Regions from separate parts of the Clostridium mucosae genome, predicted to be linked through region 2. Evidence: riboswitches for the same ligand, from Rfam matches in the RefSeq annotation. Region 2 holds a riboswitch; each other region holds the start of a gene.
What was found. Region 2 has a riboswitch for lysine ahead of NSA50_RS08095 (Na+/H+ antiporter NhaC family protein). Riboswitches for the same ligand answer to the same signal wherever they lie in the genome.
Positions count from the first base shown of each region.

Region 1 (8,145 bases), on a different contig from region 2:
GATCCAAAAGATTTATTCAAATGTTTTATATCAATTACTTTATCCATAACGTCTCCTCCATTATCCCACTACATTACCTTTTGATTTACGTAACATATCTTCAGGTCTTTCTACTTGCATTTGATTTCCTGCCATAATGTAATTATCTGGTCCATCTAACTTTCTTTCTATTGCTCTTAATATTCTAGTTACTGTATAAGTCATTATGAAATAAATAAAACCTGCAACAAAGAAAGATTCAAAATATCTAAAATTATTTCCCGCAATTGATTTAGTTTGGAAAAATAACTCAGAAACAGAAATTACATTAAGAACTGATGTATCTTTTATATTAATTACAAATTCATTTCCTGTTGCTGGTAAAATATTACGAATTACTTGTGGTAATACTACATTAATCATCGTTTGAGAATGAGTCATTCCAATAGCTTGAGCTGCTTCAAATTGTCCCTTATCTATTGATACTATACCACCTCTTACTATTTCTGACATATATGCACCTGTATTAATAGATACTATAAATAATGCTGCTACTATTTTATTTATATCTATTCCTAAAAATTGTGCAGACCCATAATAAATTACCATAGCTTGTACAATCATAGGCGTTCCTCTAAAGAATTCTATATAAATAGAAAGAATTATATTTATGATTTTAAGAAATACTTTTTTTATACCTCTCTCTGGAATAGGAATTGTTCTTATAACACCAACAAGTAGACCTATTAAAGTTCCTATTAAGGTTCCTATTATAGAAATTAAAAGTGTCATACCTGCCCCTCGTAAGAACATTGGTAAATTATCTTGAAGTATTTTTATTATCCATTCAATACTCATTTCAATCCTCCTAAAATAAAAGCAAGTTATAAGTTTAGGATGGGTTATAAAATATAATAACCCATTCTATAAAATTTATTGAGCTGCTGGTTGATTTTTAACAGCATCCCCCATTATATTTACTTGCTCTTCTTCTGATATTCCTGATAAAATTTCATTTACTTTTTGTGTTAAATCACTGTTCTTTTTGATACCTACTGCTGTTTGTGTATCCTCTGGATTAGTGACAAAACCATCTTGAAGTTCAATCATTTTAAAGTTTCTATTTGCTGATTGAGCACTTACAGCCTCTGGCTTTTCAGATACATATGCATCAATAACACCTGATTCAAGAGCCACTCTCATAGCTGGAAAATTATCCATAGCTTCTTGTTTTTTTACACCTTTAATTTGATCTATTACTGAATAATGGAATGTATTTAATTGAGCTGTAACCTTTGCTCCATTAAAATCTGCTAAAGTTTTAGCATTTTCATACTGCCCACCATTCTTAACAACTAGAACTAATTGTGATTGATAATAATTATTTGAAAAATCAATAGTTTCTCTACGTTCTGCTGTAGGAGACATACCTGCTATTATTGCATCTATTTTCCCTGAAGTTAATGCAGGTACTAGCCCGTCCCATTCAGTTTTAACAATTACTAACTCTTTACCTAATCCTTCTGCTATTTTCTTTGCAATTTCAACATCATATCCACCTGCATACTCTGAACTTCCTTCTATTTTCACTGCTCCATTTGAATCATCCATTTGTGTCCAGTTAAATGGTGGATATCCAGCCTCCATACCTACCCTAAATACATTTTCATTTTTTTCTGACTTTCCTGAGCCACAACCTGTTAGTATTAGCATTGCTACTAATGATAGTGAAATTAATAATGATAGTTTTTTCTTCATAGTAAATCCTCTCCTTTTTTTTATAATAAAAAAACCAACCCTAAATTCTTGGGTTGGTGCTATCTTAAATATTCAGATAAGATTCTATAAAAAAATAACTGAGCAAAGCTCAGGTTTAATCTTACAGATAACCTAATCCTCATCTTTCCCATTTGAGATAGCACAACTTAATAAACCGGGACGTTTATTAAGACAGTCCTGCAGTTCTTAACTGCAGACCCAGCAAGCAATATCGAGAAATATTACAAGCTTCGGCAAAATTTCCTTCTCCATAGTTTCATAGCATTCTCAAGCTCCACTAAAGACTGTTAAATTTTGCGCCTCTACCTCACATATAAAAGTGAGGCATTTATTAAATTATTTATAGTCTATACCTTTTTGTTTTAGCTGTCAATATATACTTCGCAATTTTTCTAAATATTATAAAAATTACTATAAATGACACGATACAAAATCTCTATCTCCAGAGGACTAGTTATAATTCTACAGTTTCCTCTGATTTTTATGCAAAATCATATTTTTTTTAATGAGGCATAAAATCCCACTACACTTTAATAGGCGTTCTCGCCAAAGCCTACTATTAAGCCTACTATTGTTTTGATAAAAAATAATACTCTACAGAACAGACTTTTCTACAGTCTATTCTATAGAGCATTTTTTACTTTTAAACAACTTAACTTTCTTATAAATATATTATTGTTATCTAATTAAATTGTTTAATTTAATCTTTCTCCAGCTTCTATTAACACAGTATCTTTAAACATAAAAACACTTTGAACAAACAAGAATATTCCTGTGATTATAAGTAAGCATTCTATTTTTATAACATCTGCTAAAGGCCCAAATATAATCATACCAGCTGGCATCATAATACTTGAAATCATTCCAAATACTCCAAAAACTCTTCCTTGAAAATCCGGTTCTACCTTTTCTTGTAATAAAACTGTTGATGGCGTATTAAAAATAGGCATAGCCACTCCCACAATAGCCATAATAGCTAAATATAGCCAAAATATTGGAATAACACCTAAAAGAAATGTACCAAGTCCTATAATACCAGTGGATAAAATCATAGTATATACTCTATTCTTGAATCCTCCCCAAGATGCCATAATTATGCCACCAACCATCATTCCTACTGAGAATGTAATTTCTATAGCTGTTAGTCTCCAAATATCATTTCCAAAACTACGAGTTACTTGTAATGGCGTTAAAAAAGAAATTGGTGCTGCTAAAATAAAGAAAATAGTACAAAATAAGAAGAACTTTTTTACATAGCTATGGTTCTTAATGTATTTAACACCTGCTTTCATATCATCAAAATAGCTATTATGCTGCGCTTCCAAAGCTTTAGAATGAGCTTTCACCTTAAGGAAAATTAACAATGTAAAAACAGCTATCATTGCAGTTATAACATCTATAAAGAATATTGTTTCAATTGTAGCTATACTCAATAATGCTCCACTAAGCATAGGACATATTAGCATTGTTAATGATTGTATACTACTATTTATTCCATTTATTTTACTAAGCTTATTTTCTGGTACAATTTGTGGTATAAAGGATCCAACTGCCGGTGTTTGAACTCCTGTTCCTAATGATCTTATAGCTAAAACTAAAATAACATCCAAGGAGCATCATAACCTAGAAGAAATATTATAGCTAAAATTAATGTAGATATTGCTATCAAAGAATCTGATATAACTATTAACATTTTTCGATTGTATCTATCAGCCCATACTCCTGCAAATGGAGAAATAAAAAAGGAAGGTAAAAATCCGCATATAATAGATATTGTCATCATATCTCCTGATTGTGTTGTTAAAGTAATATACCAAGTAATAGCGTATTGAACAAGCATTGAACCAAATAAAGATATAGTTTGGCTTGTTAGAAAAAGTATTGAATTTTTCTTCCAATCATTTTGTATACTTGTAATCGTCATATTTATCACCTCTTCATGTTTAAATTAAACAAAAAGCCCTTCCAAACTATCAATTTGGAGGGGCATACCATTACCACATAATATCATATTAAATACAGTATTGTTATACAAGCTTATAAGTATAATCTGTACTTTATATAAGGTAATATAATGCTTTTTAATCCCATCCAAACTAAATTAGCAGTTTTATACAACACTAAAACTCACACCTTTTATTCAGAAGATGCTCACCATTTTATTTGTATTGATTTTAACTTATTGAATAAGACTAAATTAACATTTTATATAATCACCTCATATTTTAGATTGGCTTAATTATATATTCAAAATAAAGTTGTGTCAATAAAATATCTATATAAAATTAACTATTTACTAGATAATTAAAAAAGTTTATCATAACCTTACTTAAATGCAACGACAATACTTACAAATCGAGCTATACTATATTTAAATTCCTTATTTATCAAAGTGTTAAAATATAAATTTTGACAAATACTATTTAATGATAGCTCAAGTAAGGAGGAAAAATCATGGCAGAAATAACAGGAGTAGTTAAATGGTTTGATTACGAAAGAGGTTATGGCTTTATATCATGCAATCAAGGTGATGATGTGTTTGTGCATCATTCTCAAATCAAAGAAAAAGGTTCTGAAAAGTCTTTACATGAAGGCGAGAATGTAATCTTTGATATTAAAGAAAATGAAAAAGGTCCCATGGCTGTAAATGTTCAAAAATTATGATTTATAAAAAGCATCTCGTTAGAGATGCTTTTTAAGTATACTTTTATACATTAAATTAATTAAACTGTTTTTTAACTTAGAGTTCTACTGTTAATTCCTGATCTATATTACCCTTTTTAGTAAGTGTTCTACTCTTCTTTTTATTCTTTATAAATAATGACATAATTAAAGAAATTACTGTAATAGCTATAACAAAAATAAATGTAGTATTAGCACCCTTCAGTGAGGCATCAAGCATCTCTGATTTATATAATGCTACATTTGTTGTAGCAAGGGCATTATCTGGTGCATTAGAAGTAGTAACATTAGACATTATAGTTATGAGTACTGCAGTTCCAAGAGATCCTGCCACTTGTTTTGCCATATTAACCACAGCAGAAGCATGTGCTAATAGCTTATTTGATAAATCATTCACTCCAGCTGTTTGCATAGGCATTATAACAAGTGCGATTCCAATACATCTAATTGTATATAGCATAGCAATAATTATAACATGTGTATCTCTATGTAACCTTGCAAATGGGAAAGAAGCAATAATAAGTAAAACAATGCCTGGTATAGCTAATTTCTTTACACCATACTTATCAAATAAACGCCCAGATATAAGCATGGTTACCGCCATTAGGAGTGCCCCTGGTAAAAGTGTTAGTCCACTTGTAAAAGCTGATTTTCCAAGTATATTTTGCAGAAAAATCGGCAATACAATACTTGCTCCCACTGATGCAATATTTAAAATACTTCCTATTACAGTTGTTAAGGTAAATGTAGTTGATTTAAAAACACGCATTTCAAGCATCGGATGCTCCATAGCTAACTGACGCCATATAAATGAAGCACTTATAATTATTCCTACAATTATAGTTGTAAGAACAGTAATATCACCCCAACCTTTATTCCCTGCATTGCTAAAGCCATAAAGTACCAATCCAAATCCAAATGTTGATAGAAGGATAGAAAGAAAATCTATCTTAGGATTTTTTAATGGTATAACATCCTTCATAAAAAAAGATGTAAAAATTATATCTAATGCTACTAAAGGTATTAGAATATAAAATAAATAATGCCAGTTCCACATATCAATTATTATTCCAGATAAAGTCGGACCTATAGCTGGGGCAAAACATATAACAAGACCATACATCCCCATTGCTGAACCCCTTTTTTCAGGAGGAAATACCATAAGAAGAGCAGTATTTGCCAAAGGTGATATTATTCCTGCTCCAGCCGCTTGAACTATTCTTCCAATAAGAAGTATTGTAAAATTTGGAGATATAGCGCATATAACTGTCCCAATCCCAAACATCGCCATAGAAAACATAAATAGCTTCCTAGTTGATATTTTCTCTAGCAGCAATGCTGTCAAAGGTATCATTATAGCATTAACAAGCATAAATGCAGTTGTCAGCCACTGTGCAGTACTTGCATTTATATTAAAATACTTCATTATCTGAGGTAATGCAGTAGACAATAATGTCTGGTTTAGTATTGTAACAAATGATCCAATCATTATTGCAATTATAAGTAATGTTTTATTATACTCTTTTCCATATATATCTTTATTAACAGGTTTTTCTTTTGAATCTCTTTCTTTCATTAGTTCATCATCCTATCTAAATTAAAGTCTTCCTCTAAAAAATTAAGTTCCTTGTTCTCATATAAATTCCTTACCCATTCACACCACTGAAGATTTAATTTAGCTACATTTAAATTTCTTTGAGTTAAAATATAAGCTCCAAATAATGATGATTTTGCTGTTTCAGGATTCTCTTTGAATTTGAGTTTTATTTTTTCTATGGATTCTTTACTTTGTTCTATTCTTTTATTAACTTTTGTCTCAAGTTCATTAAGAAGCTTTTCTACTGCCTCTTCATCCATAAACTTTATACAATATAATTTTAGAGTCATTTCATCTCTAGTAACTTCTTCATTGGTTTCAGATATAAACCAATCATGTAAAAGTTCGTTACCCTTAACTGTAAGATTATATATCTTTTTATCAGGCTTTCCACTTTGTTTCTTTAATGTTAACTGAATATACCCCTCCTCTTCCAATTTAGAAAGTATTGGATATATAGCACTATGAGTAGAACGCCAAAACTTATTTAGTTTTTGTGTTAAATCATATCCGCTCATTGGCTCAGTTGATAATAAGCTTAGAAGTCCATAAGACAATTTATTCATGATATCATCTCCTATGTACATAAATAATTAAATACTTATATTATATAAATCAAAATACTTATATCCCTATATTTTTCTATAGCAGATTATAATAAAATCTTTAGTTATATATAATATTAACTTTAGTTATCTCAATTATTTAGGTATAAATAATATGTCAACAGTGACATATAAATCGCATATTATATATACTATATAAACTTTAACCATATGTCAATAGTGACATTTTAGATAAACATTTAATTATATAATAAAAATCCCCCAAATCATTAGTTTGGGGGAGCATAAAATACAATTGAATATTTAGTTAAAACCTTTTAAAATATTTGATATTAACCTATTTCTTCTCTATAAGCGCAACACATTCAACATGTGAAGTTTGTATAATTATAACTTTATCTAAAAATATTTTAATATAAATTTAGTTTTTTAATATGTTAAACCCTTATATTAAAAGAAAGTATACTATATTTTAAATTATCTTAATTTATTTGAATAGATTATTAATTTTGCACATTGTCGGCATATTGTAGGCAAATATAAATATGCCGACTTATTCAGATTAATACTATAAAATCTTAGATGATTTTCTATGTATATTAAAATACTTTTATGGAATACTAATTGATGTAAAGACCTTTTAGATCATTTTATTATTTTTAACATTATCTTCGGCAACATACTTAATTGTATGTTGCTTTTCATTATGTTTACATGAAAATAGCCCCCAGTAAAAGCCGAGTGCTACGTGATAAAATTATAGATATTAATATTTCTGTAATACTTATTAATAATTGATGTCTATATATTAACTTATTGTTGAAATTATGTATGAGTAATATTAAATCAATATAGATCATTATTGCTTTATAATTAGTTAATAAATATTACAACTTAATTATAACCAAATTTCCTACTTCTTGAAATAATCTTTAGCATACTTATAATATTGTTTCACGACTTCAATATACGAAAATAGCACCCAGTATAAACCGAGTGCTATTCCCGAAATATTTTCTACTTTATATATTTAATTAGATTTCTTTTACCTAAATTATACCAATTCCCATTCATTTCTAAAATACTATTTAACGTATTTTTCTTACCTTCTCACGAATTAATATTAATTGACTTTCTGAATAAATTTTATGTATAATATGCTCTCTTTTAGATAATACTATATATTGCTAGAATGTATAAGTATATTTTTTACTATTTTCTTCTTTATCGATAGCATTCATAATTTGTATGTTGCCGATTTTCGTTTTATTACTATCTAAATGGAAAAGCACCTAGAGTAATCTAGGTGCTTTTAATGGTAATTAACAATAAGAAATAACAGTACTTCTTATGATTAAAGAGTTATATACATAATAATCTTATTATTATTTTAAATCAATCCTATTTACGTATTATTTTTCTATTTTTAGGTAATAATTTACTAATTCTATTTAAATCTCTTTTCTTTTGTTATGATTCTGATTCAGTAATATTATTAAAATAGATTAAAATAAAAAGGCGAGTAAGTAAGATTTCCCCTAC
Region 1 covers NZ_JANKAF010000038.1:826-8,970, forward strand. The annotation lists gene NSA50_RS19155 (amino acid ABC transporter ATP-binding protein) at 1-47, opposite strand, end outside; gene NSA50_RS19160 (amino acid ABC transporter permease) at 61-837, opposite strand; gene NSA50_RS19165 (transporter substrate-binding domain-containing protein) at 913-1,737, opposite strand; lysine riboswitch at 1,888-2,071, opposite strand; partial or broken gene NSA50_RS19170 (MFS transporter) at 2,454-3,682, opposite strand; gene NSA50_RS19175 (cold-shock protein) at 4,213-4,422, shown strand; gene NSA50_RS19180 (DHA2 family efflux MFS transporter permease subunit) at 4,499-6,016, opposite strand; gene NSA50_RS19185 (PadR family transcriptional regulator) at 6,016-6,603, opposite strand.
Region 1: another riboswitch for lysine. It lies ahead of NSA50_RS19165 (transporter substrate-binding domain-containing protein); the one in region 2 lies ahead of NSA50_RS08095 (Na+/H+ antiporter NhaC family protein).

Region 2 (8,463 bases):
TCTTCGCTTGTTTAACTGCTGTTATCTGTGTACAAGATACAGTTGCAAACTCAGTTAAAATGGCAATAAACAGAGGCCTTGGAACAATAGTTGGAGCAATTATAGGATTATTATTTTTAATTATTTGTAGATACTTCAAATTTAATATTGAATTCATGACTTTAAGTAAGATATTAATTTATATATCTATATCTATCGGTATCATAGTAGTTATCTATTCTTGTAACTTACTAAAAAAGCCTGGAGCAATTAATGTATCATGCATTGCATTTCTTGGAGTAACTACTATTCACGCTTTCACAGACCCATTCTATTATGCAGTTAATAGAATAATAGAAACTCTTTTTGGTATTCTAATAGCTTTACTTGTTAATAAGTTTATCTTACCACCTAAGGAGTAACTTCTTATGATAAGAAAACTTGGTTGTAGCAAAATAAATTTTGATATTAACCAGTAAAAATGGAAGTTCTAATTCGAGCCTCCATTTTGCGCATATATAATATACACCAAAATTTCTATTTAAATTTAAAAACATCTTTAATTAAGTAAAATTAACGGTTTAAAAAAGGCTCTCGTTTCGTAATCCACTTTATAAAAAGTTAATATGCAAGTATAGAGGGAGTCGCGAAACGCGACCGCCCTTTCATAAAATAAAAAATTCACTTTTTCAAGATACTAAAGCTTACTTGAAATTTAATAAATTAAATCTTAAATTAAATAGATTTATAAGACTGTACCTTTTTCATTAATAACTATATCTCTCTTGTTTGAATTTTTAGGAATTCCTTTTCTTCATCATTCAGATATGGATTTAACTTTTCAAATACAGTTTTATGATAGTTATTTAACCAATCCTTTTCTTCGTTTGTAAGCATTTCTACAATTACTCCATTTAAGTCTATTGGACAGTATGATATCGTCTTAAATCCATAGAACTCTCCAAACTCTTTAGAATTTATATCTTCTACCACTAAAAGAGTATTTTCTATTCTTATTCCATGCTTACCTTCCTTGTACACACCAGGCTCATTAGTTATTATCATTCCTGGTTCTAATACTGTTAAATTTCCTTCTGGTCTTATTCCCTGTGGTCCCTCATGGACATTCAAGAAGTATCCAACACCATGACCTGTTCCACACTTATAATCTATTCCATAATTCCATAATGGCCTTCTAGCTAATATATCTAAATTCATTCCTGTAGTACCTTTTAAGAATTTTGCTGTTGATAAAGCTATATGTCCTTTTAGTACAAGGGTAAAATCTCTCTTTTCTTCTTCAGTTACATTTCCTAAAATAAAAGTTCTAGTTATATCTGTTGTTCCATCAAGATATTGCCCACCAGAATCTACAAGAAACAGCCCTTCTTCTTTTAACTCATAGTCAGTTACTTCCGTCGCTGAATAATGCATCATAGCTGCATGATCTTTATAACCTGCTATAGTTCCAAAGCTGTCACCCTTGTAGTTCTCTCCTTTAGATCTAAATTCAGTTAACTTTTTACTTGCTGATATTTCTGTTACCTTTTCTTTTCCTAGAGTATCATTTAACCATTTTATAAATTTAACCATAGCAATACCATCTCTAACTTGAGATTTTTCAGTATTTGCTATTTCAACTTCATTTTTTATAGCCTTTAATTTTGTAGTAATATTCATTTCATTTATCACTTTTATATCACCACTTAAGCATGAATATATCTTAGCATTTACTTTATTTAGATCCAACATAGTCGTACCCTTTATTAATTTCACATGCTCTTCTATTTCATCATATTCATATATTTCAAAGCCTTCATTTTTCAGCTTCTCTCTTGTATAATTATCTACCTTATCATTATTTATATATAAGTTTGCATGACTTTCATTTATAAGAACATAAGAAAGTGCTACGGGATTAAATTTAACATCATTTCCTCTAATATTACAAAGCCATGCTATATCATCTAAAGAAGATATTATATAATTTTTAGCACCTTTTTCTTTCATATATTTTCTAACTTGCTGTAATTTTTCTGAAGCATATTTACCAGAATAAACTTCATCATGTATAAATATTTTACCTTTTGGTAATTCAGGCCTTGTTATCCAAATATCTTTTAATAAATCGTACTCCATGCTAATACTAAAATTATTTTCTTTAGCAATGTCTAAAAATACTTTGTATTGATTAACTGAAAATAATCTTCCATCAAACCCCAAAGTTTTTTCAGATTTAATATTTTCCTTTATCCATTCTTCAAGAGTTGGATATCCAGGAGTTCTCATTTTCATAAGCAAAATTCCGCTTCCATCAAGCTCTCTTTCTGCCTGAATAAAATATCTACCATCAGTCCATAAAAATGCTTCTTTTAACCCAACCAAGAGTACTCCTGCTGAACCTGTAAATCCTGATATAAATTCTCTTCCCTTAAAATACTCAGCAACATATTCGCTTTGATGTGAATCGCTACTTGGAATAATATAATAATCTATTTTCTCTTTTTTCATAAATTCTCTAAGCTTTTCTAAATTATTCATATTTTCTCCTTTCATAATCTTATATATTTTTTATAAATAATATTATATCTATATATTTCATGATAATCTATACATTCATTTCACCCTAAATATAGTATATTTTTACAAAAATTGTTGATTTAGTTATAGTTTTTTTATATAATTTATTTGTTGTATAAAAAGGGGGAGACTTATATGGGAGACTTATCTAAATTTAAAGATTTTATTGTAGAAGCTAAGAAAAACACTTATGCTTCTGGAGCTAAGAAAGAAAAATCATCTAGACCAAACTCAAAAGACTACGCTTATAAAAAATATAATTATTATTACCTTGATAGTCATGTTGGAGATAAGGAATTCATAGGCGAGGAATTAGTTTGGCTTAGTGAAAAGGTTTGCTGGGGGATGAATTATAAAGGACAAGTTCTTGTTAATGAAACACCATCTGGATTTAACAAGTTTTTAAAAAAAGCTTTAAAAAATGTATCCGAAGATTCTCCATTCAGAGGCCCAAAATATTTTGAAGATGAAGATTTTATTTATGAATGTAAGTGGGATGGAGATTTATCCTTATTTAATGGAGTTGAATCAATATCTCATAAAGGAAATGAAGTATTCAGACTTTATTTCCATGGTGGAAACCTTAAATAAATATTTCCAACTTAGAATGAAGCTCTACAAATAAACATCTTGTAGAGCTTCATTTACTATATATGGTATTTCAAATCTTTAATATAACTAGACTATAATACTAGTTAATTATTATTCCAAGTTAATTTATCATTTTTTACTTTACTTCTTCAACCTTCTTACCTAATATTTGTACTCCTAAGAACACTGCTATTATTGATATCGGGAGAACTACATACCACTGTAATCCAAAACCTGCTGGTATATATCCAAATATAATTGTTATGGATGCTATAAATAAAGCATACCACATTTGAGTATTTACGTGTGCTATATGATTGCATCCAGCTCCCATTGATGAAAGAATAGTAGTATCTGATATCGGTGAACAATGATCACCAAAAATAGCTCCTGTTAATACTGCACTTGTACTAACAATTACATAACTCATATCAGGATTCATCGAATATGACAATGGTATTGCAAGCGGCATCAATATTCCCATAGTTCCATAAGCAGTTCCTGTTGCAAATGAAATAATTGCACCTAGTATAAATATAAGGCTTGGTAATAAGAAATTAGGTAATGATCCTGAAAGTAATGAAACAAGATATTTTGCTGTTCCTAAATCTTTTATTACAGAACTAAGTGACCACGCTAATAATAATATTACTCCTGTTATTAATAAAGGTTTCATACCGTCTATCCATGTATCTATAGCTTCTGAAATTGTAAATATTTTTTTAGCTACTCCCATTATTATAGATACTATACTTGCTACTAATGCTGATTGGAATAACGCAACAGATGCATCTGATGCACTAAAAGCTTCTTGTATAGCTTTAAATGATAATGGTGAATTAGTAATTATTTGTTGAAGTGAAACGTCATCTCCCCCCATTATTGCAGAGTAACCACTAAAATAGAAACAAAGTAATGCCGTCACAACTAGTACACCGATTGGAATTATGGCATTCCATATACTTAGCTTTATCCCTTCTTTTGGTTCAAGTTCAGCATGATCCATATTGGACTCTACTGCAACTTCTTCATCTTTAGAATTTAATCCCCTTCTCCTTGCTTCTATTTCTGCCTTATACATAGGTCCAAACTCTTTTAATAATATTGAAGTAATAAATACAAAAAATAGTATCAGTATATTATAAAATCTATAAGGTATAGTTTGTAAGAAAATCCCAAAAGCATCAACTTCTTGACCTATACCATTAATAAAGGCATCATTTATTAAACCAACCTCTAATCCTATCCATGTCGATACAATGGCTAATCCAGCTATTGGTGCTGCTGTTGCATCTATAATAAATGCTAATCTTTCTCTTGATATCTTCATTTTATCTGATACTGGTTTCATGATAGGTCCAACTATTAATGAATTAGCATAGTCATCAAAAAACACAGCTAATCCTAATAAAAGAGTAACTACTTGAGTGCTTTTGGCAGTTTTAGCTTTTCTTGCTAGTACTTCTGCAACAGCCTTAGCGCCCCCCATCTTAGCAACTAAATGTATAACTCCTCCTATAACTAATACCTGAAGAATTATACCAGCATTCCAAGGATCAGCTAATGAGTTTAAAACTCTAGATACAAAATCCAAAAACGAATTTATAATAGCATTAAAAAGTGAATTGTCCACTAGTTGTACTAAGAAAGTTCCTGATAATGTTCCAATAAATAAAGATATAATTACATTCTTCGTTAAAAAAGCTAATACTATTGCAATAACAGGTGGTATTAAAGTTAATAACCCATAATGATTTGCATTAGATGTAGCTATATCTACCTCTTCTGCAAAGACTATTGATGTTGATAGTAATATCATCATAATAGTCAATAATGCTACTTTTAAACTTTTTTTATTATTCATATTTAATCCCCCTTAATGTAATTTTGTAAATAATTAAAGGGCAGAAATTAAAAAGAGCCTTGAGTTTTCACTCAAGGCTCTAAATATACTTTAAACTATAATAGAAAAAGTAAAATTCCTCAAGCGATAGCTCACCACAAAGCAAGTTTGTGACAGTGTTACATATATTTTATGCAACCCCAGCCATATGATTTTAAAGCATCAATCATACGCTTCGGCGATAATTCCTTTCCTATTAAATCACTGTGCTTACCTCGTTAATAGTACTCTTAAGTATCGCTCCTCTACCCTTGTCGTTATTCACATTTAATTTATACCTATATTATACAGATATTAACTTGTCAAATCAACTATAACGTAAATATTAATTTCTAATAATCTTATTTATCCGCCATAAATTCTTCTATTTCCTCTACTGTTTTAATCATTTCTTTTGTTAATACTTCATTTCCTTCTTCGGTAATTAAAACATCATCTTCTATTCTAATTCCAATTCCTTCATTCTCGATATATATTCCAGGCTCAACAGTATATATCATTCCAGGCTCAAATGTAACATCTCTATTTTCTAATTCTATATCATGTGTATCCATTCCTAAACTATGTCCTATACTATGGTAATAGAATTTTGAAACATCATCTTTTTCTGTCATTAATCCAAGAGAAATACATTCTTCTGAAATCCAATCCTTTGCCTTTTTATTTAAATCAAGAAATTTAACTCCTGGCTTCATTTCCTTAATAACTTTTTCATTCACTCTAAGAACAGCATTATAAACCTCTTTCTGCCTTTCAGTAAATTTACCATTAATAGGGAAGGTTCTTGATATATCACCATTATAGTATTTATATTGAGCACCTAAATCAAATAATATTAAGTCTCCATCATTTAATTTTGAATCATTCGTTACATAATGTAGTACTGTAGCATTTTTACCTGCTGCTGCAATAGTTTTAAAAGCAAAATCTTTTACTCCATTTTTCTTGCATATAAAATCAAAATATGCTTCTAGTTCATATTCCTTAATACCAGGCTTGGAATTTTTCATTAACTCTTTTACGCCTTCTATTGTAATTTCTATTGCTTTTCTTATTGTATTAACTTCTTCCTCAGTCTTAATAAGTCTTAAATCCCCTATAATTTTAAAAGCATTCTTAATATTTATATTATAATATTTATTGTTAACTTCATTCGCATATTTATATGACGCATTACCTTTTTCTAGATCAAGATATATATTTAATTCTTTTTTATTAAGAACTAATTTTTCTATAAAATTATCAAACTCCCCAAGGTATTTAATATCCTCTATTCCACAAATTTCAGGAACCTCTTCTTTTCTAATAGTTTTTCCTTCCCACTTTTCTGCAATAGGATCAACTTCTTTTATAAATAAATATTCATTGACCTTACCATTAATCTTAGATAAAACTAAAATATGATTTTCTTCATCAACTCCAGTTAAGTAATAAAAATTTCTATTTGGCGTAAAATGATAATTTTCATCAGCAGTTTTCTTTGGTGCATTTCCTGCAAATAAAATTAGTAAAGAATTATCTTCAATACATTCTAACACCTTAGCTCTATTATTCTTATAGAATTCCTTATTCATAAATTCACTCCCTCTTTTTTACTCCATAGCTAATACCTTAACACTAACAACATTAGGTAATGCTCTTAAAGTATTAACTAAGTGTTTTAAATCTTTTTTCATATTAGATATATCTAATGTTATAGTTACATTTGCAGCCATATTTATAGGTATATCTTGATTTATCGTTAATATATTTCCCTTATTAAAAGCAATACAATCTAAAACCTTAGATAAAGTTCCAGTTTCGTGAGATAGTAGTACAACTAAGGTTATCTTTTTACTATTTATCCCCTCTGACATAGGAAAAACATAATCCTTATATTTATAAAATGTACTTCTGCTTATTCCTGTTTGTTTTACAGCTTCACTTATATCTTTTGCCTTTCCCGTAAAAAGACTTTCTTTAACGTCTAAAACCTTTTTAAAAACTTCCGGCAACACTTTACTACTAATAATATAAAACTTTTCTGAAGCCATAACATCACCTGCCCCTATATGAAAATTAAATAAGCTATATAATTAATAATTATATAGCTTATTTAAAAGAAAATACATATTATTCGTAATGTTTATTTTTTTCATTGTATTTATATATGAATGTATTTATATATGAATCTTATTTGATTTCTTAACTCTTCCTATAAAAATTTTTATAAGTGAAATCAAAATAGATATAACTCCCCCTAAAGCAAAGCAAAGTTGTATGTTTCCAACAAATAGACCAACTAATACTCCTAATCCTACTCCATACGCTAAAAATATAGCTAAAATTTTTATTTCTTCATCTGACAAAAATAATCTGTCATTCCACTCCATCTCTTAAACACTTCCCTCCTTTATTTATATAATTTATTATAGAATATTTTGCTTATTAACTAGTTACAAAATTATTACGTATTATTTAAAAGTTATTAATTATTCTGTACACCTTTTTCTATTTATAATAAAAGTCTACTTACTAGAAAAACTGCAGTTATTATTGCAGTTATATCGGCTAATACTGCCGCCCACAATGTATGTCTAATTTTTTTAATTTGCACAGCACCAAAATAAACTGTTATTGTATAAAATATAGTTTCAGTTGTCCCCATAATTACTGAAGATATTAACCCTATAGTAGTATCTGGTCCATAAGTCTTTAGGATGTCTGTTAAGATTCCAACAGCACCACTACCTGACAAAGGCTTGACTAATACTAATGGGATAACTTCTTTAGGTAGTCCAATTACCCCACCTATTGGAGCAATCATATTATTTAATATATCTAATAACTTTGCCTCTCTAAATATGTTTACAGCTATAATCATAGCTAATAAGTATGGAAATATATTTAAACAAACTTTTAATCCATCCTTGGCTCCCTCTATAAACCATTCATAAACTTTTCTCCCCTTAAACATCCCATAAGTAATAATTATTATAACTATTATTGGAATTATGCTTTTCGTTAAATATTGAAACACCTTAAAAATCCCCCCCTTTAAAAATACCGTTGTAGTATTTTACAAAAAACAACTCCCATAACTGCTGCAATAGTGCTTGCCAACACAGCTGGCATTATTATTGCTCCTGGATTACTTGATCCACAAGCTGCCCTTATTGAAATTACTGTAGATGGAACTAGCTGTATGCAAGCTGCATTCAAAACTAGAAAAAGAGACATATCATTTGAAGCTATTCCTTTTTCCTTATTTAATCTATCCATTTCTTGCATAGCCTTAATTCCAAATGGAGTTGCTGCATTTCCAAGCCCCATCATATTAGCAGTTATATTCATTACTATTGCACCTAAAGCTTTTTCATCTTTTGCTGCTTCTTTAAATATTAATTTTAAAATTGGCCTTAAAACTTTTG
Region 2 covers NZ_JANKAF010000005.1:105,269-113,731, reverse strand. The annotation lists gene NSA50_RS08110 (FUSC family protein) at 1-401, shown strand, start outside; gene NSA50_RS08105 (aminopeptidase P family protein) at 754-2,520, opposite strand; gene NSA50_RS08100 (DUF5680 domain-containing protein) at 2,695-3,150, shown strand; gene NSA50_RS08095 (Na+/H+ antiporter NhaC family protein) at 3,287-5,014, opposite strand; lysine riboswitch at 5,134-5,309, opposite strand; gene NSA50_RS08090 (aminopeptidase P family protein) at 5,395-6,627, opposite strand; gene NSA50_RS08085 (ACT domain-containing protein) at 6,646-7,086, opposite strand; gene NSA50_RS08080 (hypothetical protein) at 7,213-7,425, opposite strand; gene NSA50_RS08075 (nucleoside recognition domain-containing protein) at 7,548-8,072, opposite strand; gene NSA50_RS08070 (nucleoside recognition domain-containing protein) at 8,090-8,463, opposite strand, start outside.

Region 3 (8,463 bases), on a different contig from region 2:
ATGCTATAATATTCTTTATAGGAGAACTAATGTTATTATTTGTAACTTTTTATTTGTGGAAGGCTATATATAGAAGCTCTGACAGTATGATTATAAAAGGATTTAGCTTAAATGAGATGATAGTTTATGTACTTATTTCATTTATAACAGCTATAATTGTAAATGCGGATATAGTTTATCTAATAAGTGGAGAAGTTAAGGATGGGTCAATAGCTATAAATTTAATTAGACCAATAAACTTCAGAAAAAGAATGTTTTTTGAATCACTAGGAAATTTAATGTATAACTTTATAGTAGTATTTTTTATAGGTTTTGTAGTAGTTACTATATTACAGTTTAGCTATAGTGGAAAAATTTCTATGGTAAATACAATTTTATATTTAATCAGTATTTTTGCAGGATTTCTTATTAATTTTTGTTATAGTTATATGTTTGGATTATTATCTTTTAAAATAACAAATATGTGGGGATTAACACAAATTATGAATGCTATATCACAATTGCTATCTGGAGCATTAATACCAATAGTATTTTTCCCAAGCTGGATGCAAGGAATTTTTAATTTTCTTCCTTTTAGCTCTATGATATATACACCTAGTATGATATATCTAGGAAAACTAACTAATATTGAAATTATTAAGGCAATATCTATTCAATTTTTGTGGGTAATAATACTTATGATTATTGGTAGGCAGATGTGGAAGGCATTAATAAAAGAATTAACTATATTAGGAGGATAAAATGGTTAAATATATAAAATTATATTCGAAATTTCTTAAGCAATATATAAAGACCCTAATGGAATATAGGATTGATTTTGTATTAGGATTGATTGGGTTTATTTTGATTCAACTAGCTGGTGTTGTATTTATTAAATTAATTTTTAGCGTTATTCCAACATTAGATGGATGGGGTTTTTATGAAATTTTATTTATTTATGGATTTGCACAAATACCTAGGGGAATAGATCATATATTTACCGATTATTTATGGATATTCAGTTGGAAAACCATAGTTAAAGGCGAATTCGATAAATATTTATTGAGACCTATAAATCCATTATTTCAAGTTATATCAGAAAGTGTTCAGCTAGATGGTTTGGGAGAGGTTATAATAGGGTTTATTTTACTAGTAACAGCATCAATAAATTTAAATATTTCTTATAATCCAATGAAAATACTAGAATTTATTTTTGTAACCATGTGTGCAACTTTAATATATACTTCAATAAAACTTGCAACATCATCTATAGCATTTTGGGTTAAATTTTCACAATCATATATGTCTATGGCATATTCAATAAGTACCTTTGCAAAATATCCTATAAGCATTTATCCAAGTGCGATAAAATTTATATTAACATTTATTATCCCCTTTGCTTTTACAGGATATTATCCAGGTGCATATTTTATTGGAAAAGGAAATGAATTAACTGGAATTATTTTACCGTTTATTGTTAGTTTGGTAGCTATAACATTATCATATAAAATATGGTTAAAAGGTATTAGCGTATATGAAAGTGCTGGAAGTTAAATGATAGACATATGTATACTAAAAGGTATATATATGTCTTTTTATTTTAATAATAAATGGTGATAACAATAAATATTAGTATTCTTTTTATAAGACATATCAATATTATATTATTTACAAAATAACATAAATTTGCATTTTTAATGAGAATTATTATTGACATTACAAATAAAAATAGTATAATAACATTACACCACACCCCTGGGGGGTGGTTATAGGAGGGATTAATATGAAAGAAGAAAAAGTTAAGATATCAGGTATGACATGTACTGCATGTGCAAGCAGAGTTGAAAGAGTAATAAATAAGCTTGAAGGAGTAGATAATGCAAGTGTAAATTTTGCTACCGAAACTTTGAGTGTTAAATATGACAATGAGAAAGTAAATAGCTCGGACATTGAAAAAGCTATAGAAAAAGCAGGCTATGGAGTTGAAAAAAATACTAAGAATTATAGTTTTAAGGTTGAAGGAATGACTTGTTCAGCTTGTGCAAATAGAGTTGAAAGGGTGACTAAAAAGGCAGATGGAGTTATAAACTCGTCAGTAAATTTTGCTACAGAAAAATTAAATATAACTTTTGATGAAAATAAAATATCTATTAATGATTTAAAAAATATCGTAGAAAAAGCAGGATATAAATTAATAGTAGAAGAAAAGAAAGAAAGTGAAGTAAATAAAATTCCAGCGCATAAAAAGCTTTGGTATAGATTTATTTTATCAATAGTATTTACGATACCTTTATTAATAATATCCATGGGTCATATGGTAGGAATGCATTTACCTAATATTATAGATCCTATGATGAATCCATTAAATTTTGCAATAATTCAACTTGTATTAACCTTACCAGTTATGATAGTAGGATATAAGTTTTATTTAATAGGATTTAAGAATTTATTTAAATTAAGTCCTAATATGGATTCATTAATAGCTATAGGGACATCAGCGGCAGTTATTTATGGTTTATTTGCTATATATAAAATAAATATTGGTGATCATGAATATGCAATGCATTTATATTTTGAATCAGCAGCAGTAATACTTGCATTAATAACTTTAGGCAAGTATTTAGAAGCTGTATCAAAGGGAAAAACTTCAGATGCTATTAAGAAACTCATGGGATTAGCTCCTAAGACTGCAAATATTATTAGAGATGGCAAAGAACTTACTATTCCTATTGAAGAGGTAAAAGTTTCAGATATTGTAATTGTAAAGCCAGGTGAAAAGTTGCCTGTTGATGGAGAAGTTATAGAAGGAAATACATCAATAGATGAATCTATGCTTACAGGAGAAAGTATTCCAGTTGAAAAGAGTGTAGGAAGTAAGGTAATTGGTGCAAGTATTAATAAAACAGGATTTATAAAATATAGAGCTACTAAAGTTGGAGATGATACAGCACTTGCTCAAATAATTAAATTAGTCGAAGATGCTCAAGGAACAAAAGCACCAATAGCAAAACTTGCTGATGTAATAGCAGCTTATTTTGTACCAACAGTAATAGGATTAGCTATTATAGCAGCCTTAGCTTGGTATATATCTGGTGAGTCAGCTGTATTTTCTCTAACTATATTTATAGCAGTTTTAGTTATAGCATGTCCTTGCGCTTTAGGATTAGCAACACCTACGGCAATTATGGTAGGAACAGGGAAAGGTGCTGAAAATGGAGTTCTTATAAAAGGTGGAGAAGCTCTAGAAACTGCATATAAAATAGAAACTATTGTTTTTGATAAAACTGGAACTATAACAGAAGGAAAGCCAAAGGTAACAAATATAATTAGCAAAGATATAAGTGAAACAAATATTTTAGCATTAGCAGCCAGTGCAGAAAAAGGTTCAGAGCATCCATTAGGAGAAGCTATAGTAAGAGCTGCAGAAGAAAAAAATATTATGTTGAAGAAGATTGAAGAATTTAAAGCTATACCAGGTCATGGGATAGAAGTAAAAATAGAAGGCAGTATTATTGCCTTAGGTAATAAGAAGCTAATGACAGAAAGAGGAATAGAATTAGGTGACTTACATGATAAATCTAATAAGTTAGCAGAAGAAGGAAAAACTCCTATGTTTTTAGCTATAGATAATCAAATAAAAGGAATTGTAGCAGTTGCAGATACAGTTAAAGAAAATAGTAAAAAAGCTATAGAAGCTATCCATAATATGGGGATAAAAGTAGCAATGATAACTGGTGATAATGAAAAAACAGCAAGAGCCATTGCAAAAGAAGTAGGAATAGACATTGTCTTAGCAGAAGTGTTACCTGAAGATAAGGCGAGTGAAGTTAAAAAATTACAAAGCGAAAATAAAAAAGTAGCAATGGTTGGAGATGGAATAAATGATGCTCCAGCATTAGTTCAAGCTGATGTAGGAATAGCAATAGGATCAGGAACAGATGTAGCTATAGAATCTGCAGATATTGTATTAATGAAGAGTGATCTAGTAGACGTTATAAAAGCAATTCAGTTGAGTAAAGTGACTATAAATAATATAAAACAAAATTTATTCTGGGCATTTGCATATAACGTGTTAGGAATACCAGTAGCAATGGGAGTACTTCATATTTTCGGAGGTCCATTATTAAATCCTATGATAGCAGCTGGTGCCATGAGCTTAAGTTCTGTATCAGTATTATTAAATGCATTAAGACTTAGAAAATTTAAAGCAAACATTTAGTTTGTGTCGAATGCCCTTGACATATGTTGAAATTTTGATAAAATTAAGATGTAAATTAAATATTTGTAGATAGAGGTTGCAATAATTAATAGTAATATTAATGAGGTAAGCACGATGATTTAATATGAAAGGAATTATTGCCGAAGTTTATAATTTTGCTTAAGGATTTTAAACTGGTTTTGTATAAAATATATGCAAAGCTGTCACAATAATTTGTGGAGAGCTATCTTTGTGTTTGTTTAAAGTTTGCAATAAATACGAGCCCAAAGAGAAATCTTTGGGCTTATTTTTTTAGGAGAAAAGTATGGAAAAGAAGCATATGAAAAAGGAAATTACTTTATTTATGGCTACTATGCTTGTGTGTGGAAATATGATAGGCTCAGGTGTATTTATGTTACCAGCAACATTAGCAGATGTATCTGGCCCACTAGCAACAATGATTGCTTGGATAATAACGACAATTGGATCAATATTGATAGCTATATCCTTTGCTAATTTAGGATCTAAATATCCATCTACAGGTGGAGCTTATCAATATACAAAAGAAGCTTTTGGAGAATTTGCAGGTTTTTTAAGTGCTTGGTTATATTGGAATGGTTCATGGATTGGTAATGCAGCTATAATAGTAGCATTAGCTAGTTATAGTGCAGCAATAATTCCGGCTCTTAACAATCCATTAGCTTCAATAATATATACTAGCTCAATATTATGGATATTTACAATTATAAATATAGTGGGTGTTAAGAAAGCTGGAAAGATACAGTCATTTGTAACAGTATTTAAAATTGTATTTTTTGGATTATTTGTAGTAGTAGCCTTTTTAAATTTTGATAGTGCTAATTTCTTACCATTGATGCCGGATGGGAAAGGTCTTGAATCAGTTCCTCTTGCTGCCACTTCTACTTTGTGGGCTTTTGTTGGATTAGAAAGTGCAACTGTAACTGCAGGTGAAATTAGTAATCCAGAAAAGAATGTAAGGAAAAGTACAATTTATGGAATGATAATTTCAGCAATAATATATATTTTAATAAGTGTAGCTAGTATGGGAGCAATGCCTAATGGAGAGCTATCTACAAGTTCTGCACCTCTTACTGATATATTAACTAAGATTTTAGGTTCTGCAATAGGAAAACCTCTAGCGATATCAGTAGTTATATGTATTTTAGGTACAACTATTGGTTGGTTATTATCAACTGCAAGAGTTGCCTATGCTGCAGGAGAAGATGGCGTATTTCCTAAGGGATTGGGGAAACTACATCCTAAATATTCAACACCTTCAAATGCTTTAATAATAGGCTCAGTACTTGTAAATATATTACTTATAATGAATTATCAAAAAAGTATGGTTTCAGCATTTACTTTTATAACTATACTTGCTACATTAGCATTTTTGCCAGTATATCTTTTAACTGCATGTGCAGAAATTATGCTTATGTTTAAAGGTGAAAAAGATATAACGTTAAAAATTTTCTTGAAGAAATCTTTTGTTCCTTTATTAGCATTTATATATACAATGTGGACTATATATGGTTCAGGAGCTGAAATAGTAATGTGGGGATTTATACTTATGTTACTTGGGGTTCCATTTTACATATACAATCATCATAAAAATAAAAAAACATTATAAACAAAACTAAAAATAGTAAAAATAAGCTTATTCTTATAAAAAATAAGGATAAGCTTTATTTTTATCTTCAAAAAATTTTGCTACTGTAAAAAAAATAATTATATGTTAGAATTAATAAGATATAAAAGTTTACATAAAGGTGATGGGAGGTAAATATGAGCAAAATAGATGAGATTTATAATGCTTTAAAAGAGTTAGAAGTAAAAAATAATCAAGGAGTAACAGCAAGTGAACTTAGTATTTTTATGAAGTTAGACAGGGCTAATGTAAGTAGATATTTAAATCAGCTTTATAAAGATGGAGTTCTTAACAAAATAGAAGGCCATCCAGTTAAGTACAGCTGCGTTACTAAAAATGAAGATAAAAAGTCAAAAGAAATTAAGAAAGCTTATAAAGAGATAAAGCGAAATACTCTTGATACATTAGTTGGGGCTAAATTAAGTTTACAAATGCCAATTCAACAAGCAAAAGCTGCAATATTATATCCTCCGAGAGGATTGCACACTTTAATTTTAGGTGAAACTGGTGTCGGTAAATCTATGTTTGCAGAAGCTATGTATAACTTTGCAATAGAGTCAAAGGTTATAGGAGAAGAAGCACCTTTTGTTAGATTCAATTGTGCAGATTATGCAGATAACCCACAACTAGTTATGGCTCAAATATTTGGAGTAAAGAAGGGTGCTTATACAGGTGCTGATTCTGATAGAGATGGCCTGCTAAAAAAGGCTCATGGTGGAATATTATTTTTAGATGAAATTCATAGGTTATCTCCACAAGGTCAGGAAATGTTATTTACATATATAGATAAAGGACATTTCAGAGTGCTAGGAGATACTGAAAAACTTGTTAATGTGGAAGCACAAATTATTGCAGCAACCACAGAAGATCCTCAATCATTCTTACTTAAAACTTTTAGCAGAAGAATACCAATGGTGATAACCTTGCCATCATTAAAGGAGAAGAATATAAAAGAAAGATATTATTTGCTTAGAGAGTTTATAGAAAATGAATCTCAAAGAGTTTCAAAGAGTATTTATTTTAATAAAAATGCATTAATATCATTTTTATTATATGATTGTCCTAATAATATAGGTCAATTAAAAAGTGATCTTCAACTTTCTTGTGCAAGAGCATTTTTAAAATATAAAGCTAAAAATAAGGACTATATATTAGTTGATCAGGAAGATTTACATCAGAGAGTAAAAATGGGCCTTATGAAGTTACAAGAGTATAGAGATGAAGTTGATGAGATATTAAACAATATGGGAGATGTTCTTAAATTTTCATATAGAGATAAAATTGCATTAATAGAAGATAGCCAAAACTTAGAAGAATTTAAAGAAAGAGCTATGTTTTATGACAGAATTGAACAAAAAATAGAAGAGTTAAAAAATGATGGAATAGAAGAAAAAGAAATTGATGAAATTTTAAATATAGATATAGAAAAATATTTTAGAAAATATATAAGAGACTTACCAGAAAAATTTAGAAAAGATGAAATATCAAAAGTTGTTGATGTTGAGATAGTAGATTTAGTAGAAGAAATTCTTTTATTTGCGTCTAAAAAGTTAAATAGAGACTATGATGAAAAAGTTTACTTTGGGTTAGCTCTGCATATTCAAGGAAGTTTAGAGAGAATAAGACAAGGAATAAAAATATTTCATCCTAAATTAAACTTTATTAGAGGGGAATATGCTAGGGAGTTTATTGTATCAATGGAAGTTGCTAGCATTATAGATAAAAAATTTAATATAGAAGTACCATTAGATGAAATAGGATATATAACAATGTTTTTAGCAACTAATCCATATGAACAAGATAAAGCAAAAGATGAAAGAGTAGCTGTGCTAGTCATAATGCATGGACATTCTACTGCTTCATCTATGGTAGAGGTTGCAAATTCTTTAATAGGTGAAGAATACGTGCAAGCTTTAGATATGCCTTTAAGTATGAAGGCTGAGGATATGTATAAGATTGCTATGGAAAAAGTAAAAGAAATTCACACTGGAAAGGGAGTTTTTCTTTTAGTAGATATGGGCTCTTTAACTAACTTTGGAGATATGATAAAAGATGAAACTGATATTAAAGTAAAAACTATTGATATGGTTACAACCTTGCTAGTTATAGAAGCAGGAAGAAAAGCATTAAATGGAAGAGGTTTAAAAGAGATATATGAATCTTGCCTTGAAATTAAGAGATATGGAATTCAAGGGGCTGCATCAAAAATAGATCAAAAGGAAAGTATAATAATTACTTCATGCTTTACTGGGGATGGTTCAGCACAAAGATTAAAAGAAATAATAGAAAACAATATAAATAGCAAAATTAATATTAAAATTCATGCTCTTAATATATTAGATAAAGATGATTTTTATAGCAATATAGAGTCACTAAGTCAAAAATATAATATACTTGCTATTGTTGGTGTTTTGAATACCTTTGTCCCTAATATACCATTTATATCAGCAGCAGATATTTTATCTGGAGAAGGGATAGATGATTTAGAAAAGCTTATATCACAAGAAGAAGAGTACTATAAGATAGTAGAGAGTATGGAGAAACAGATAAATAATATTGATTCATATAAGCTTATAAGAGATATAAGGAAAACTTTGATTAATATAGAAGAACATTTAAA
Region 3 covers NZ_JANKAF010000002.1:5,177-13,639, reverse strand. The annotation lists gene NSA50_RS03340 (ABC transporter permease) at 1-740, shown strand, start outside; gene NSA50_RS03335 (ABC transporter permease) at 742-1,533, shown strand; gene NSA50_RS03330 (heavy metal translocating P-type ATPase) at 1,763-4,198, shown strand; lysine riboswitch at 4,261-4,432, shown strand; gene NSA50_RS03325 (APC family permease) at 4,503-5,825, shown strand; gene NSA50_RS03320 (sigma 54-interacting transcriptional regulator) at 5,981-8,463, shown strand, end outside.
Region 3: another riboswitch for lysine. It lies ahead of NSA50_RS03325 (APC family permease); the one in region 2 lies ahead of NSA50_RS08095 (Na+/H+ antiporter NhaC family protein).

Region 4 (8,463 bases), on a different contig from region 2:
AAAGTTATTTTTATATCATTTTCTTTATAGATTTTTGCATTACTTTTTCCCATTCCCATCCCCATCATAGGAGATGATCCCATTTTTCTACCAATTCTTCCAGCTATAAATCTAAATATAAAGAAAAGTATTATCGGCATTACTATCCAATTTAGAATAAAGTCTACTATAAAATTATTTTGTACAGGCTCACCTTTAAACTCTACTCCAGATTCATTTAAAATATTTATTAAATTAGGATCATCAACATTGCCAGTATATAATAATTTTCCTGTTTCTTTAGTATTTTCATCACTTTTAGGCAGTATTTTTATTTCTGTAGATGAAATTACAACACTTTCTACTTGCTTATTTTCTACCATATTTAAAAATTCATTATAACTTATTTCTCGAGTTGTCATAAGATTTTTAGTCGAAGTGAATGCGTATAAAAACAGAAATGCCATTACTGCATAGAATAATGTATGCTGCTTTTTATTATTGTTATTATTTTCTTCTGTATTCTTATTTTCCATTGCTCTTCCTTTCCTTGTATATCTATTTTATTTTACCAATTTGATCAAAAGGATACACTTTTATTTGAGCTTTGCCACTTATATCTTCTCCATCAATATATGGATTAATCCAGTACCTAGAGTCTTTTGACCAAAGTCTGTTATCTCCTAAGAAGAAGTATTTTCCTTCGGGTACTTCATACTCTCCATTAAAATTGTCTTCAGCACCTATATAATCTTCTTGTAACTCTTCTCCATTTACAAATACCTTACCATTTTCTATTTTTATTTTATCTCCTGGTAATCCTATTAACCTTTTTATTAATGACTCTTGAAGCTCTTCTGAGTTGAATACTATAATATCCCCTCGTTTAAGCTTTTCTAAATTATATACTCGTGTAACAAAAAGTCTATCTCCAACATTCAATGTAGGTACCATTGATTCTGATGGAATTAAAACTTTAAATAATAGAAATTTATTTATAAGAAAGGCTAATATTATAGCTGAAACTATTGGAATTCCCCATTCACTAATAAAATTTTTTTTAGAATCACTATCTTTCTTACCTTCTTCTATATCAATTCCTTCATTTATATTATTACTCTCACTCATTCTTCCCATAATCCTTTCATCATAGTATTAATACTTTCACGTCTTAATTTAGTAGCTTTTTCATCTATAAAATAGAAGTTATCTTTTTTAATTAAAATATCCCCTTCTTTTACACTTCCTATTATATCACTTTTTTTGACATTAATTAAATTATCATATTCTATCTCTAACACAACATAATCGCTCTCAATTCTATCAACTATATATTCCTTTTTCTCCATAATGCTCCTGTTATTACTCACCTCTCTTTTTTAGCTTATATTCTAGTATATCATATTTGTTGAAAATTTAAATAGAATATATATTATTAAAAATAGGGTAAATGATTTTCATTTACCCTATTATTTATACTAATATTATACTTCATTAATTAATAATTCTTCATAATTTTGTCTTTTACATACAACTTTTGCTTCACCATTTCTTACAAATACAACTGCTGGTCTTAAATTTTTATTATATCCACTAGCCATAGAAAATCCATATGCTCCAGTTGATAGAACTGCAAGTATATCTCCACTTTCTGCTTCTTGAAGGTTTATATCTTGTAATAAAATATCTCCAGATTCACAACACTTACCAGCTACCGTAACTTTATCCTCCATACTTTCACTTGCTTTATTAGCTACTATAGCCTCATATTTTGCTTCATATAAAGCAGGTCTTATATTATCTGTCATGCCACCATCTACGGCTAAATATTTCCTTACTCCTGGTATTTCCTTAATTGATCCTATATTATATAAAGTTGTTCCTGCATTAGCTACAATTGATCTTCCTGGTTCTATTGTCAAAATAGGTTTTTTAAGTGATAATTTACTGCACACTTCATTAACTCTATTTAATATAGTATCACAATATTCTTTTGTTTCTTTTGGCTTATCGCCTTCTGAATAATAAATTCCAAATCCTCCACCTAAATCTAATTCTTCAATCATATAACCTGTTTCTTGTCTTATAGTATTTATAAAATTTATCATCACTTCTGATGCATCACCAAATGGCTCAGTCTCAAAAATTTGTGATCCTATATGACAATGAAGCCCTACTAATTCTATATTTTGTAATTCTAAAGCTTTCTTTACAGCATCCATTATTATATTACCTACTGGTGCAAATCCAAACTTTGAATCTATCTGTCCAGTTTTAATATAGTCATGAGTATGAGCTTCTATTCCTGGTGTAAGTCTTAAATAAATCTTTTGAATCTTATTATACCTTTCGGATATTTCATTTATCTTTGCCATTTCCCATAGATTATCTACTATAAACCTTCCTACTCCCAATTTAATTCCAAGCTCTATTTCTTCTAAAGTCTTATTGTTCCCATGAAAATATATCTTCTCCATAGGAAAGTTAGCCCTATATGCTGTATATAGTTCACCCCCAGAAACAACGTCTAAATAAAGCCCTTCTTGATCTATAAGCCTGCACATTTCTAATGTCAAAAATGATTTTCCTGCAAAAGCTACTCTATTATTCTCAGAATTAACCTTAAAATATTTTATATAATCCCTACAATTATCTATTAAAAGTTGTTCATCCATTACATACAACGGTGTTCCATAATCTTTTACTAAATCCCTTGCCTTTACGCCCCCAATTACTAAATCATTTTCTTCTATTTTGCTTGCCCCAAATAATCTCATATAATCTCCTCCAAATATACTTTCATTAATTATAAAATAAAACCACTATGGTTATCCATAGTGGCAGATTTCCTTAAGTGAAATTAAAGCTATAAAATATTTAGCATATAATAATAAAATTAATAATTTATAATTATTGCCTGTAGCTCTCCACTTTCGTGACAGTTGCACACATGTTATATGTACAACCAAAAATAGATTCTTGCAATAATCTATTTCTTCGGCTATTAATCCTTTCTTTATAAATCATCACTTTGCAAAGCTCATTATAAATACTATTAATAACAGCACCTCTACCCTGATAATTAGCCATATATATTATTATACATCTTTTGTTATATTATTCTACAACTTTATGAATTTATAAATTATTAATTTTAATTTTGATCTCTATATTTATCCATTAGGCTTCCCATCACATCGCCAGATGGTGGTGGAGTATATGTTATTGCATTTGCCCCAGCCTCTATAGTTCTCATTATAGTTTCTTCTGTCGGTCCACCAGTTGCAATTATCGGGAATGTAGGAAATTGCTCTCTTATTTTCCTCACAATGTTAGGTGTATTCTTACCTCCAGAAACATTTAATATTGTTGCCCCAGATCCAATCCTTTCAGCAACATTTTCACATTCAGAAACTACAGTTACAATTACAGGAATATCTATAGTTTCTCGTATTTTTTCTATAATTTCATTTGCTGTAGGAGCATTTACAACTACTCCCATTGCACCTTTAAATTCTGCATCTAAAGCCAAATTAACTACTCTTTTCCCTTGAGTTATTCCGCCACCTACGCCACAAAATACAGGTACATCTGCTGCCATAACTAAGGCTTGTGTTATAAGTGGTTGAGGAGTAAAGGGATATACTGCTATTATAGCATCAGCATTGGTATTTCTTATTATGGCAACATCTGTAGTAAATAATAATGACTTTATTCTTTTTCCAAATATTTTTATTCCACTACAATCTCTTATACAAGAAGGTACTTCTATAACATGACTTCTTAATAATCCTTTTATCTCTGGTACTTGTTTAATTTTCTTCCCATCCATACCAAACTCCTCCTATTTTATATTTAACTCTAATTTTTTTAAGCTATAATTATATTATACTACCTCAAATATATATTAAGATACATATAACTAAATAATTTTATTAGATTAATTCATTTTTATCAATATATTTATTTTAATTTTTAACATAAATAATAATTTTGAAAAATGTTTATATTTATTCAAAATATAAAAAAGAAACTTTTCTGTATTATAGCTTAGATGGAGAATGTGAATTATATGGAGAGCTTTCTTTAGTTGGAATTATGATAAATAAGGCTGAAATAAATTATAATGATAGAACTTTATCTGTTAAAATATATGAATCTGATTATTAAGCATTATGTAATTAAAAAACAGTAAATAGATTTATACATAAATCTATTTACTGTTTTTTAAACGCCTCGATTTGCTTTAATTTCCTTCTACAGCTATTCCAAAGGCTCTACTATTTATATAATCATTTATATACTTTTAGCTTCTCTTATCTCCAAGACCTTTTTTACAACCCTTGTACCAATTATATCCTCTTTCATTTCCTCTAATGCATCTGCTAGCTTACTCCAACCCATACCTTCTACTTCATCGGATTTATTAATTTCACCTGAAACAAAATCTGCCATGAATGTTATCATTAAAATTTCCTTATCTTTTACATAATCAGAACCCATATATGTAATATTATTTATATCAATTCCAGCCTCTTCTTTTACTTCCCTATAAACTGCTTCTTCTGCTGTTTCATTATTATCTACATATCCCGTTAACAATACCTTAGAATTTTTGTATATATAACTTTGCTTCAATAATAATATTTCATCATTCTTAATTATTGCCACCATTATACATGGCTTTGGAGTATCAAAAAACATCACATCGTCATGAGAACAATACGGTACACCGCCTTCATCCCAACTATACTTTTCTTCTAATCCTCTACCGCATAAAGGACAAAATTTGTACTTCATAATACACCTCTTATTTAACTAAATAACTATTTTTCTAAATAACAACTCAAATATATAATCTATTATTTATATATTTGAGTTAAATATATAATCTTTCTTTAAACTTATATCTTATATCTTATATCTTATATAGTAATTATAATATTATATCAACTTTTTTATATATTTCAATTCCATCTTTTTCAACCTTACAGTTATATGCCATTATATCAACATTATTTTCTTTTGCTAATCTTAATGCATTTCCAAATTCCAAATCAGTTATATCGTTAGGCGAAAAAGTATTAACATTATCTAATTGAATTAAAAATAAAATTCCTGCTCCAAATCCTTGTTTTTTTGCTTCTATTAGCTCTGATATATGCCTTGCACCTCTCTCTGTAGGAGCATCTGGAAATCTACAATGTCCGTTATCCTCTAAGGTTACTCCTTTCACTTCTAAATAATATACTTCACTATCATCTTCTGTGGATAACTTAAAGTCAAATCTACTTTTACCAAAGGTTTTTTCTCTATTAATTTTAGTATATTTATGTAAAGTATCAATCTTTTTATTATTTAAAGCCTCATCAACAACCTTATTAGGTATCTGAGAATCTATACTAATTAATATATCCCCTTTCATTGCTGCAATTAAATCATATTTTGTTTTCCTACTAGGATTTAATTCTTCTCTTAAAAATACTTTTGTTCCTTCTTTTAAGATTTCTCTGCATCTTCCTGTATTTGGAACATGAACTACTATTTCCTCTCCATTTAATATGACATTTGCATTAAACCTATTAGGCCTACTTTTAAATATTGCTTCATATATATTCTTATTATATTTCATATTTTTCTCCTTAAACAAAATCACAAATGTAATTTCAACATTTTTTTTCATATATTTTATCCACAGCACTTCTAAAATCATAAGTTGTCCACAGGTAAAATTATTAAAGCTCTTATTTTTCCTATATTTATAGTATTATTGTAACATTATCCTCAGTTTTTATCCACATTTTGTACAAACTGTGCATAACTATATTTTGTTACCCAAATTATAAAATTATTAACTGTTACATTCTCCTACATATATTAGTGTTCTTCATCAAAAATCATCATATTGTTACAAACGTATATTCTTTCCATATATATTGTGTCAATACCTTTTTAAAAAGTTTTCAACAGTTTTTCCAAGTTGTCCACATTTTGTGGATAACTTTCCACAGTTTTAACACTTTTCCACTTGTTAATGTTTATTTACACAATAAATATTCCTTTAATCTTTTTAATACCGTATATTATATATTTCTATCTTTTATACTAATGTAAAAGATTATACTATTTTTATAATTTTATTTAATGAAAATAGCTTTATAATAAAATGACAGTAGGTAGATTTGTATAAAACACTTCTTCCTACTGTCATTCTTATTTAACCTATTGCTTTTATAATTTAAATTATCTATTTTGTAGAATAACTATTTTTATAGTATGACATCAAATACTGAATAGCTAATACAAATGGTCCAACTAATGCTGTTATTATAGCCCAAATTAATTTATTTTGGCCTTTTTCTTCCGCTAATTTATATGATGCAAATACTGATGCTATTAATAAAAAAAATAACCATAATTTTATTTATTTTCTCCCCTATAATTAATTACTTTCCTTAATCAATTTAATTCTACATAATTAATATATTGTTTTCAATAAAACTATGTTGGCAAAAAAGTAAACTCTTTGTGAATAAGTAACCTAATATTCATTTTTAATATTAAAAACTCTTATCTATTAACTGTATAAGAATAAAGTAAGATATAAAAAATTTTTATATCTTACTTTAAATTACTCTACAGTTGGTAGCGAACTTAAATTATTATTTTCACTTTGGTCTGGAAGACTTCTTAAATATTCTTCACCTTTCTTTGAAACTCCAACTGCAACTCCAGATATTTGACCATTCTTAGCCATTTTAACGCCTTCTTCTTTTGATACTCTTTCGCCATTTGAAAGTTCATATCCTACTACTTCTCCAGACTTCTTAATTAAAGCCTTTATTGACTCTGCATCACTATTTGGTGTTGGTACTTCTTTATTTATATTTATAGGTAGTCTTCCAATCATTCCATCATTTTCTTCATTCATAATAACACCTCCATTTGGTTATAGTGTTATTTTATCCATTAGAAATTCTTTAATACAAATCTACTTGCATTTTTATTTTAAAATGCTTTCTGCTTGTTCCTTAAGTAATTCTATATTATTATCTGCATCTACAGTAGTAAAATTGTATACTTCTTTAAAGTTATAAAAGTAATTTGCAATCGCAATCTTCTTTGATCTAGAAATACTTAATACTGAAGCTAGATTTTCTAAGAAATCTACCTCTTCATCTTCATACTCCCCATCAACCAATGCTAGTCCAACTAATTCAAAATATACAATTGCTTTTGCCCTATCATTAGATTTTCTTATTATTTCTAAAACTTCATCATATCCCATATGATGCACTTCCGAATCACTTAATCCTAATTCTTCCTTATACTCTTTTAACAGAACTTTTTCTTCTTTAGCAAATTTATTATCTACATCAGCAAAAATAGAAACTAAGTTTATAAAAGCTATAGATTCTTCTTTATTTAACTCCTTCAAAAACATCTTATCAATCCCTCCTTACAATATAATTCCTTATTTAATAAAATTATCCTTTATTAAATTATATATAATATCTAATATATTTAAAACCCATTATTTAAAATATGTACATACCTTCTTCCCTAGTCGCACTTAAATTTCCTAATTAAACAATTCATATATATCTTTAAATCTTTGCTCTTCTACTTTATTTCCAATTAGTCCATTAAACTTACTTATCATTAAATATACTTCTTTATTATATGGATCCATCCCTATTATTTCCTTCAATAATTCATGTATTTTATTGTATTTATCCATATCATTTTGAGCTAAAAGGCTTCTTACTTCTGCTATAATTAAATCTAAATTACTTTCATTTTTGTTTTGTATACTTTTCCCCTCTATTTCATCTAACACAATGTTTATTCTGTCAGGTGAAAATGGCTTTTGAAGATATACTACTGCACCTAACTTAGTACATTCTATTGCGTTCTTTACTGTTGCAAAAGCTGTCATTATAACAACAGGGCAATTTATTCTAATCTCTTTAATATTTTTTAACACTTCAGTTCCACTTATTCCTGGCATCCTAATGTCTAAAAATATTAAATCTATTACTTCATTTGTATTATTTATTATATTTAACGCCTCTGCTCCACTATCTGCTGTGATTACCTCGTAACCCCTTAATTCTAAACAAGTACTTAATAATATTCTTATATTCTTTGTATCATCAATTACCAAAACTCTTTTCATATAATCACTCCTAAACTACTTCTTTAGGATAGTGGAATAGTAAATATAAATTTACTTCCATATCCAACCTTACTTTCGCACCATATTTTTCCCCCATGTATCTCTACAATCTCTTTTGCTATAGATAATCCAAGCCCTGTACTCTCTTCTGGTATTTCAAATCCTTCTACTCTAACAAACCTCTCAAATACTTTTTCTAAATAATTACTTGGAATTCCTCTTCCAGTATCTGTTACAGATACACATATATTATTTTCTTTAATATATCCATCTATTTTTATAGAACCTTTTTCTGTATATCTAAC
Region 4 covers NZ_JANKAF010000022.1:19,062-27,524, forward strand. The annotation lists gene ftsH (ATP-dependent zinc metalloprotease FtsH) at 1-515, opposite strand, end outside; gene lepB (signal peptidase I) at 538-1,107, opposite strand; gene NSA50_RS17295 (DUF3006 domain-containing protein) at 1,104-1,328, opposite strand; gene lysA (diaminopimelate decarboxylase) at 1,464-2,756, opposite strand; lysine riboswitch at 2,892-3,060, opposite strand; gene NSA50_RS17305 (beta/alpha barrel domain-containing protein) at 3,134-3,811, opposite strand; gene NSA50_RS17310 (hypothetical protein) at 3,973-4,149, shown strand; gene NSA50_RS17315 (NAD(+) diphosphatase) at 4,276-4,779, opposite strand; gene sfsA (DNA/RNA nuclease SfsA) at 4,916-5,611, opposite strand; gene NSA50_RS17325 (DUF3892 domain-containing protein) at 6,611-6,910, opposite strand; gene NSA50_RS17330 (hypothetical protein) at 6,983-7,423, opposite strand; gene NSA50_RS17335 (response regulator) at 7,562-8,158, opposite strand; gene NSA50_RS17340 (sensor histidine kinase) at 8,182-8,463, opposite strand, start outside.
Region 4: another riboswitch for lysine. It lies ahead of lysA (diaminopimelate decarboxylase); the one in region 2 lies ahead of NSA50_RS08095 (Na+/H+ antiporter NhaC family protein).